3 regions of the Erwinia sp. HR93 genome follow, and region 1 is predicted to be linked to each of the others. Evidence: predicted binding sites of a transcription regulator. Region 1 holds the regulator's gene; each other region holds the start of a gene.
The links. The regulator sigma-54, encoded in region 1, starts transcription at its own class of promoters, with help from an activator protein. The targets are predictions, from matches to a motif close to GTTGGCACANNTTTCGCTNT.
Positions count from the first base shown of each region.

Region 2: the regulator sigma-54 is predicted to act here: its motif matches at 1,670-1,689, upstream of glnK (P-II family nitrogen regulator).
Region 3: the regulator sigma-54 is predicted to act here: its motif matches at 1,299-1,318, upstream of norV (anaerobic nitric oxide reductase flavorubredoxin).

Region 1 covers NZ_JAXUDP010000001.1:294,472-297,755, forward strand. The annotation lists gene lptA (lipopolysaccharide ABC transporter substrate-binding protein LptA) at 1-20, shown strand, start outside; gene lptB (LPS export ABC transporter ATP-binding protein) at 27-752, shown strand; gene rpoN (RNA polymerase factor sigma-54) at 867-2,303, shown strand; gene hpf (ribosome hibernation promoting factor) at 2,328-2,615, shown strand; gene ptsN (PTS IIA-like nitrogen regulatory protein PtsN) at 2,694-3,194, shown strand; gene rapZ (RNase adapter RapZ) at 3,249-3,284, shown strand, end outside.
Region 2 covers NZ_JAXUDP010000002.1:79,467-82,750, reverse strand. The annotation lists gene SFA31_RS18805 (SmdB family multidrug efflux ABC transporter permease/ATP-binding protein) at 1-1,187, shown strand, start outside; gene glnK (P-II family nitrogen regulator) at 1,741-2,079, shown strand; gene amtB (ammonium transporter AmtB) at 2,099-3,284, shown strand, end outside.
Region 3 covers NZ_JAXUDP010000001.1:3,445,407-3,448,690, reverse strand. The annotation lists gene norR (nitric oxide reductase transcriptional regulator NorR) at 1-1,175, opposite strand, end outside; gene norV (anaerobic nitric oxide reductase flavorubredoxin) at 1,366-2,817, shown strand; gene norW (NADH:flavorubredoxin reductase NorW) at 2,814-3,284, shown strand, end outside.

The DNA.
Region 1 (3,284 bases):
CCCAGAAAAAGAGCAACTGATCGCGTATGGCAACTCTGACAGCAAAAAACCTCGCCAAAGCCTACAAAGGCCGTAAAGTGGTCGAGGATGTAAGTTTAACCGTACAGTCCGGCGAGATTGTTGGGCTGTTAGGGCCTAACGGCGCCGGGAAAACCACCACATTCTATATGGTTGTCGGGATTGTGTCCCGCGATGCGGGCAATATTATTATTGATGATGAAGATATTAGCCTGCTACCGCTACACGCGCGCGCGCGTCGCGGCATCGGTTATCTCCCACAGGAGGCCTCAATATTTCGCCGCCTGAGCGTCTACGATAACCTGATGGCCGTGCTGCAGATCCGAGACGATCTTACCGCAGAGCAGCGAGCTGACCGCGCGGAAGAATTGATGGAAGAGTTCCATATTGAGCATCTCCGTAACAGCATTGGGCAATCACTTTCCGGCGGCGAGCGTCGCCGCGTAGAAATCGCCCGGGCTTTAGCGGCTAATCCCAAATTTATACTGCTTGATGAACCATTTGCGGGCGTGGATCCCATCTCTGTTATCGATATAAAGCGTATTATCGAACACTTGCGTGACAGCGGCCTGGGCGTGCTCATTACCGATCATAATGTCAGGGAAACGCTGGCGGTTTGCGAGCGAGCCTACATCGTCAGCCAGGGGCATCTGATTGCGCACGGTACTCCCGCTGAGATTTTGGAAGACGAGCAGGTCAAACGCGTCTATCTGGGAGAAGAATTCAGACTGTAACAAAGATGTTCCTGTTCTACGCGCTCACAAATCCCCCCGCCGATGTGCAGTATGGGGGTGTGACTTCAGGGACTAACGTAACGACACATTAACCTGAGGACATTCGCTCTGAATATGAAGCAGGGTTTGCAGCTCAAACTGAGCCAACAGCTTGCTATGACGCCACAGTTGCAACAGGCCATACGCCTGCTGCAGCTTTCAACGCTGGAGTTACAGCAAGAGCTTCAGCAGGCGCTGGAAAGCAACCCGCTTCTGGAGCAATCTGAGCCTAATGGCGAAGTAGATATTCAGGAACCGCGCGAAGAAGAAGAACCGCTGGATAGCCTTGATGCGCTTGAGCAAAAAGACATGCCAGATGAACTCCCCCTGGATACCAGTTGGGAAGAAATTTATACCGCCGGTGCCCCTGCCGGTGCAGGCGCCGACTACAGTGACGACGAGCTTCCTATTTATCAGGGTGAAACAACGCAAAGCCTGCAGGATTACCTGATGTGGCAAGTTTCACTGACGCCGTTTTCTGAAACGGATGCGGCAATCGCAACATCCATTGTCGACGCCGTAGATGACACAGGTTATCTCACTATCTCACTCGAAGATATTCGCGACAGTATTGGTGACGACGAAATAACGCTGGAAGAAGTAACCGCCGTTCTTAAGCGAATTCAGCGTTTTGATCCCGTCGGCGTTGCTGCCCGCGACCTGCGTGACTGCCTGTTAGTACAATTATCGCAATTTAGCCCGGAAACTCCTTATCTGCCAGAAGCCCATCATATCGTTGATGAATACCTTTCTTTACTGGCAAACCATGACTTCCGTGCGCTAATGCGTGCAACCCGGCTGAAAGAAGATGTGCTCAAAAATGCGGTCGATTTCATTCAAGCATTAGACCCGCGTCCAGGGCTGTCGATTCAAACCGCAGAACCCGAATATGTCATTCCCGATGTGCTGGTGCGCAAAATTCAGGGCGCATGGGTGGTGGAGCTCAATGACGATAGCCTGCCCCGCTTAAGCATTAATCAGCACTATGCCGCAATGTGTAATAGCTCACATAACGCCAGCGATAATCAGTTTATCCGTAGCAATTTACAGGAAGCGCGCTGGCTCATAAAAAGCCTGGAAAGCCTTAATGATACGCTGCTGCGCGTAAGCCGATGTATCGTCGCCCAACAGCAGGCCTTTTTTGAACACGGCGAGGAACATATGAAGCCCATGGTACTCGCGGATATCGCGCAAGCGGTGGATATGCATGAATCGACCATCTCCCGGGTGACTACGCAAAAATATCTTCACAGCCCGAGGGGCATCTTTGAACTTAAATATTTTTTCTCAAGCCATGTGAATACAGAAAATGGCGGTGAGGCTTCGTCAACCGCTATTCGCGCACTGGTAAAAAAACTTATTGCTGCGGAAAATCCAGCCAGACCGCTGAGCGATAGTAAACTTACCGCTATGCTTTCTGAACAAGGAATCATTGTGGCGCGTCGCACCGTCGCTAAATACCGAGAGTCTTTATCAATTCCTCCGTCCAACCAGCGTAAACAACTGGTTTGACCTCAACCTGATAAGGAAGGCGCTATGCAACTCAACATCACTGGACAAAACGTCGAAATCACCGATGCCTTGCGCAGCTTCATTAATACGAAGTTCAGCAAACTGGAGCAGTATTTTGAACGGATAAACCAGGTTTATATAGTGTTGAAGGTCGAGAAGGTGGCGCACCTTGCTGACGCAACGCTACACGTAAACGGCGGGGAGTTGCATGCCAGCGCGGAAGGGCAGGATATGTACGCCGCACTGGATGGCTTGTTGGATAAGCTGGCGCGCCAGCTAAATAAACATAAAGATAAACTAAAACAACATTAAATTGTCCGGGCATCTCTTCTTCTGCGGCCCGTCAGAATAAACTGACGGGCCGCAGACGCAGAAAGCTTAGGTGAAATTATGACAAACAATGATTTAACTCTGCAATTGAGTAGTGTCCTTAACCAGGAATGTACCCGCAACAATGTCCAGTGCCAAAGTAAGAAACGCGCGCTGGAAATCGTTAGCGATTTGGCGGCAAAACAGCTTGGGCTGGCGCCTCAAATCGTTTTTGATGCAGTGCTCACCCGCGAACGTATGGGCAGTACGGGTATCGGTAACGGTATCGCCATTCCTCACGGAAAACTGGAAGAAGATACGCTGCGCGCTGTCGGGGTATTCATTAAATTGGAAACACCCATCGCATTCGATGCTATCGACAATCAGCCTGTCGATCTGCTATTTGCTTTACTGGTGCCTGCGGATCAGACCAAAACGCATTTGCATACGCTTTCTCTGGTTGCAAAACGTCTGGCAGATAAAGCTATTTGCAAGCGGCTGCGCGCAGCGCAAAGCGATGAAGAGCTATACCAAATTATTACTGAAGATATTCATAATATTAATGACGGTGAATTAAGTTAAGGTTGTCATTCGTATTGGTTATACGATGGACGGCCATTTGGGGAGAAATTGCACATGGTGCTGATGATTGTCAGCGGTCGCTCTGGCTCA
Region 2 (3,284 bases), on a different contig from region 1:
CGTTTCTGGCAGATATAAATGATGGCTTCAATGAAATAATCGGCGGGATGGGTGTCATCCAGCAGTTCCGCCAACAGGCGCGCTTTGGTGAGCGCCTGGGTCAGGCCAGCCGCTCTCATTATCTGGCGCGCATGCAGACGCTCAGGCTCGATGGCTTTCTGCTGCGCCCGCTGCTGAGTTTGTTCTCCGCATTAATTTTGTGTGGGTTACTGATCCTGTTCGGCTTTAGCGAAACAGGAAGCATTGAAGTCGGGGTACTGTACGCTTTTATTAGCTACCTGGGGCGCCTGAATGAACCGCTGATCGAGCTAACCACCCAGCAGGCAATTTTGCAGCAGGCGGTCGTTGCCGGGGAACGTGTATTTGAATTGATGGATGCCCCGCGCCAGCATTATGGTCGCGATGAACGCCCATTGATGAGCGGCAGTATCGATATCAAGGCGCTTTCTTTTGCTTATCGGGATAATAAGTACGTGCTGCATGATATTAATTTGCACGTGCCGTCCCGCAGCTTCGTGGCGCTTGTAGGGCATACCGGTAGTGGTAAAAGTACTCTTGCGAATTTATTGATGGGGTATTATCCGCTGACGCAGGGCAGCGTTGAGCTGGACGGCCGCGCGTTGCCTGCCTTAAGCCACTCAGTATTACGGCGCGGCGTTGCGATGGTGCAGCAGGATCCCGTGGTGATGGCAGACAGTTTTTTGGTCAACGTGACGCTCGGGCGTGATATTAGCGAAGAGACGGTATGGCGGGCGCTGGAAACCGTGCAATTGGCTGAACTGGCGCACTCACTGGCTGATGGTATTCATACGCGCCTGGGCGAGCAGGGGAATAATCTGTCGGTGGGGCAAAAACAATTGCTGGGGCTGGCGCGCGTGCTGGTCGAACGTCCGCAAATTTTAATTTTGGACGAAGCGACGGCCAATATTGATTCCGGTACCGAGCAGGCGATTCAGCGTGCGTTGGTCTCCGTTCGCCAGCATACGACGCTTGTCACTATTGCTCACCGCCTGTCGACTATCGTTGAAGCAGACACCATTTTAGTTCTGCACCACGGGCGCGTTGTGGAACGCGGAACGCATGAGCAGTTACTTTCTGCTCGCGGGCGTTACTGGCAAATGTACCAGCTCCAGCTAGCCGGTAAGGAGCTTCACGATGAGGCTGCGGCGGATACGGAATGCACCTGAGGCAGCCATCCTGCCAGTTTCTATCCGTTACGTCTCGAAGCGTCATGCTCAGGGCCGGGTAACGGGGTGAACGCAGTGCGATATCCTGCATCCTGGCGCAAAGATACGGGGAATCGGTGGCTTTGCAAAACTGCGTGTAACGATTAACGTAGCGCATCACTCCCCCGGCGTTGCTCTTTAGGGCAGCAAGACCGGTTAAAAGCGCACTAATAGAGTGCGGTTTTTTATGATGTGCCGAAAAATATCCCGCGGGCACCCCCCAGCAATTGCCAGGCTCGGCCGTAGTGTTTTGGAATTTTATTTTTTACGTAACCGCCAGCAACTCTTTTTCCGGTGCGTTGATAAGATTCCTTTCTGTGACAGCATGCCGCTCCCCACGCCGCTTTCAATGATATTGGGCTGTTTACCCTCCCTGCTTGCCATGCCAAAAATCTCCTGCAATTAACCGTACTGCTATAAGCCAGGCTCTTTACATAAGCAGCATTGGCATTCCCTTTGCTTTATCTGTGATGTTAGCCGTTTCGACGGCGTTTGAGTGCGGTGAGGGCAAGTGATGAAACTGATCAGCGCGGTGATTAAACCATTCAAACTTGAAGATGTGCGTGAAGCACTTTCTTCGATCGGAGTCCAGGGGCTGACTGTAACGGAGGTGCGGGGTTTTGGCCGTCAGAAAGGGCACGCTGAGCTATATCGCGGTGCGGAATACAGCGTGAATTTTTTACCGAAAGTTAAAATCGATATTGCCGTCGCCGACGATCAATTTGAAGACGTCGTTGAGGTTATCAGCCAGGCCGCGCGTACCGGGAAAATCGGTGATGGAAAAATTTTCGTCACCGATCTGCAGCGGGTAGTGCGTATTCGCACTGGTGAGGTGGACGATGCTGCTTTATAGCCTTCGAAACGGGAGTAATATGATGAACAAAGTGACTCTGGTGTGTGCTGCTGCGGTCTGTCTGGGGCATATTGGCGCTGCGCAGGCGGCTTTGGCGGATAAAGCAGATAATGGGTTTATGATGATTTGTACTGCGCTGGTATTATTCATGACAGTGCCGGGGTTGGCTCTGTTTTATGGCGGCCTTATCCGCGCCAAAAGCGTGCTATCGGTGCTGACGCAAATTACCGTTACTTTTGCGCTAGTGTGCGTGCTGTGGGCGGTTTACGGATATTCTTTAGTCTTCGCCGCAGGCAATCGCTTCTTTGGCGATGCAGGCTGGGTGTTACTTAAAGGGATTACGCCGGCCGCGGTAACGGGCAGCATCAATCAGTATATTCACGTGGCCTTTCAGGGCTCCTTCGCCTGTATCACCGTTGGGCTCGTCGTCGGTGCGCTGGCTGAGCGGGTTCGTTTTTCTGCGGTGCTCATTTTTTCAGTTATATGGTTGACGCTTTCTTACCTGCCCATTGCGCATATGGTTTGGGGCGGTGGGCTTTTGGGGCAACGCGGCGCGCTGGATTTTGCCGGCGGTACGGTGGTCCATATTAACGCCGCCGCAGCTGGATTGGTGGGCGCTTACCTGATTGGTCGCCGCACCGGATATGGTAAAGAGGCTTTTAAACCGCATAACCTGCCGATGGTCTTTACCGGAACGGCGATTCTTTACGTAGGTTGGTTTGGATTTAATGCCGGATCTGCCGGGGCGGCGAATACGCTTGCTTCGCTGGCGTTCATTAATACGGTGATGGCAACCGCAGCGGCCGTCTTAGGCTGGGTTTTTGGCGAATGGGGGCTCCGCGGTAAGCCTTCACTACTCGGCGCCTGTTCCGGGGCGATAGCCGGGCTGGTGGGTATTACCCCGGCCTGTGGATATGTTGGTCCGGGTGGGGCGCTGGTGATTGGCGCAGTTTCCGGGATGGCCGGACTGTGGGGCGTGACAATCCTAAAACGCTGGCTGCGGGTTGACGATCCCTGCGATGTTTTTGGCATACACGGCGTTTGCGGTATCGCAGGCTGCCTGCTTACCGGCGTTTTTTCGGCAGCCTCGTTAGGCGGCGTGGGATACGCAAAAGGCGTCGTGATGGGACAGCAATTGCTCATCCAGCTGGAAAGCGTGGGGCTGACGATTATCTGGTCCGCTGCGGTGGCATTCATTGGCTATA
Region 3 (3,284 bases), 3.2 Mb from region 1:
GCAGCCAGCGCGACGCGGGCCAATCCCAGCCGCGTGCGGCTGCGCTCACAAAAGAAGCCCGCCAGTAGCGCAATGTCTTCGCCACGCTCACGTAATGAAGGCACGCTAACCGGAAATACGCTCAAACGATGAAACAAATCGGCGCGGAAATTTCCGGCCAGGACCTCCTGCTTGAGGTCCCGATTGGTAGCGGCCAGGACGCGTACATCAACGTGCAGGCTTCTGTCATCTCCAACGCGCTGCAAATCGCCATATTGTAGTACGCGCAGCAGTTTGGCCTGAAGCGGCAGAGAAAGTTCACCGATTTCGTCGAGAAAAAGCGTGCCTTCATGTGCCATCTCAAATTTGCCACTGCGGTGGCTAATTGCGCCGGTAAAAGCCCCTTTGATATGACCAAACAGCTCACTTTCTGCGACGCTTTCCGGCAGCGCCGCGCAATTTAAATAGACCAGTGGTTTGTGCGCTCGCGTCGAGCCCAAATGGATGGCGCGCGCCACCAGCTCTTTGCCGGTACCCGTTTCCCCGCTGATTAACACATTCAAATCGGTGGGAGCGACCACATCAATCTCTTTTTTTAATTGCTGGATACCGGCCGAGAGGCCGATCATTTCATTAATTTCATTCTCCGGCCCGTCATCTCGTGCCGCGAGCGGTGCGGGCAGCCCGTTATAGTGCTCTAGTTTTTCCATTAATAGCGCATTGTGCAGCGCCCCGGCGGCCAGCACGCTAATCAAACGAAGCTCTTCATCGCTGAAGTTATCAAATTGATCGGGGCGTAATCCATCCAGCGTCAGGGCGCCAATAAGCGTGTGGCTATTAAAAAGCGGCAGCCCGACGCAGGCGTGCACTTTCAGGCTATCCTGCCCGGGAATTAGCCCGTCATAAGGATCGGGAAGAGTGCTATCGGCCGGGAAGCGCACTACGTCTCCCGCACGGGCAATGGCCTCCAGGCGAGGGTGGGCTTCCAGTCTGAAGCGACGCCCGAGTACATCGGGAGAGAGGCCGTCAATCGCGAGTGGCCGAAACTGCCGCTGCTCATAGCGAAGCAAAGCGGAAGCATCGCAATCTAATATCTCACGCAGTGTACTGATAAGACGCTGAAAACGGTCTTGATGAGAAATTCCGGTTTGTAGCTGAATGGCAATTCTTGCAAGGAGTGCGACGGAGAGACTCATAGTTTAAACTCGTAGTCATTTTGACAAAACGCAGTGTCATTAAGACTACCATAAAAATAGTCATTATGACTTAATATTTATATATGATTTTAAATAAATTCATTTTAAACAATAAGTTAATAAGTTGGCACGCATTTTGATATCTCATTAGCAACGTATTGATATTTCTACCATGCTACTGAGGTTAACGATGGCCATTCACGTAAAAAATAATATTCATTGGGTTGGGCAGCGCGATTGGGAAGTGCGTAACTTTCACGGAACAGAATATAAAACCTTAAAAGGCAGCAGTTACAACAGTTACTTGATCCGTGAAGAAAAAAATGTGCTGATTGATACGGTTGACCACAGGTTTGCGCGTGATTATGTGCAAAATCTACGGGCAGAAATCGACCTGAATGACATCGATTATATCATCATTAACCATGCAGAAGAGGATCACGCGGGCGCGCTTTCCGAACTGATGTCATACATTCCGAACACCCCGATTTACTGCACCGCTAACGGCGTAGATTCAATTAATGGGCACCACCATCACCCGGAATGGAATTTCAACATAGTGAAAACCGGCGACTCGCTGGATATTGGCAATGGAAAACAGCTCATTTTTGTTGAAACCCCAATGCTGCACTGGCCCGATAGCATGATGACCTATCTGACCGGTGATGCGGTATTGTTCAGTAATGACGCCTTCGGCCAGCACTACTGCGATGAACGCCTGTTCAACGATGAAGTCGATCAAAATGAATTATTTGAGCAGTGTCAGCGCTATTACGCGAATATCCTCACGCCATTTAGCCGCCTGGTCACGCCGAAGATTCAGGAAATTCTTGGGTTTAACCTACCGGTCGATATGATTGCGACGTCTCACGGCGTAATTTGGCGCGATAATCCCACGCAAATCGTTGAACTGTATCTGAAATGGGCGGCGGATTATCAGGAAGATCGTATCACCATTTTCTACGATACCATGTCAAATAATACCCGCATGATGGCCGATGCCATTGCCCAGGGGATCAACGAGGTTGATTCCCGAGTAGCGGTGAAGATCTTTAATATTTCACACAGCGATAAAAACGAAATCCTGACCAATGTATTCCGCTCTAAAGGCGTACTCGCGGGAACGTCAACCATGAATAACGTCATGATGCCGAAAGTCGCCGGGCTGCTGGAAGAGCTAACCGGGCTGCGCTTTCGTAATAAACGCGCCAGTGCGTTCGGCTCCCACGGCTGGAGCGGCGGGGCGGTTGATCGTTTGTCGACGCGCTTGCAGGACGCCGGATTTGAAATGTCCCTGAGCCTGAAGGCAAAATGGCGCCCGGATTTTGATGCGCTGGAAGTTTGCCGCCAGCACGGGCGCGATATTGCTCGCCAGTGGGCGCTGGCGCCGTTGCCCGATACTGCCCCCAGCGCCCAGCCCTCATCGCCCGCAGCTGCTGCAGATAAGGCTCCGCAAACGCGCGATTTAGGACCCTGCATGCAGTGTAGCGTATGCCAGTGGATTTATGACCCGCTAAAAGGGGAGCCGATGCAGGGCGTTGAGCCGAATACGCCGTGGACAGAAGTACCTGAAGGATTCCTGTGTCCGGAGTGCTCTCTCGGTAAAGAGGTCTTCGATGAACTGGCGCGGGAGGCGAAATGAATCACGGAATTGTGATTATTGGTTCGGGCTTCGCCGCCCGCCAATTGGTGAAAAATATCCGCAAACGCGACGGGGAAACGCCGATCGCGCTTATCGCTTCGGACAGCGCGGATGACTATAACAAGCCAGAGCTCAGCCACGCTATCAGCCAGGCGCAAACCGCTGCAGCGATGACGCGACAGCGCGCCGCAGAGTTTGCAAAGCAGTGTAATGTGCAACTATTCCCCCATACGGCGGTGACGAAGATAGACGCACAGGCTAAGCGAATCTTCAGTGAAGATAATCACTGGCAGTATGACAGCCTGGTGCTGGCTACCGGAGCCTGCGCTATTCGCCCGCCAATTCCGGGCGCGGATCGCCTGCTGACATTAAATAGCCTGTGCGAATACCAGGCGTGTGAACCGCGTCTTAGAAATTCCCGGCGCATTGTTATCATCGGCGGCGGCCTTATTGGCTGTGAATTGGCC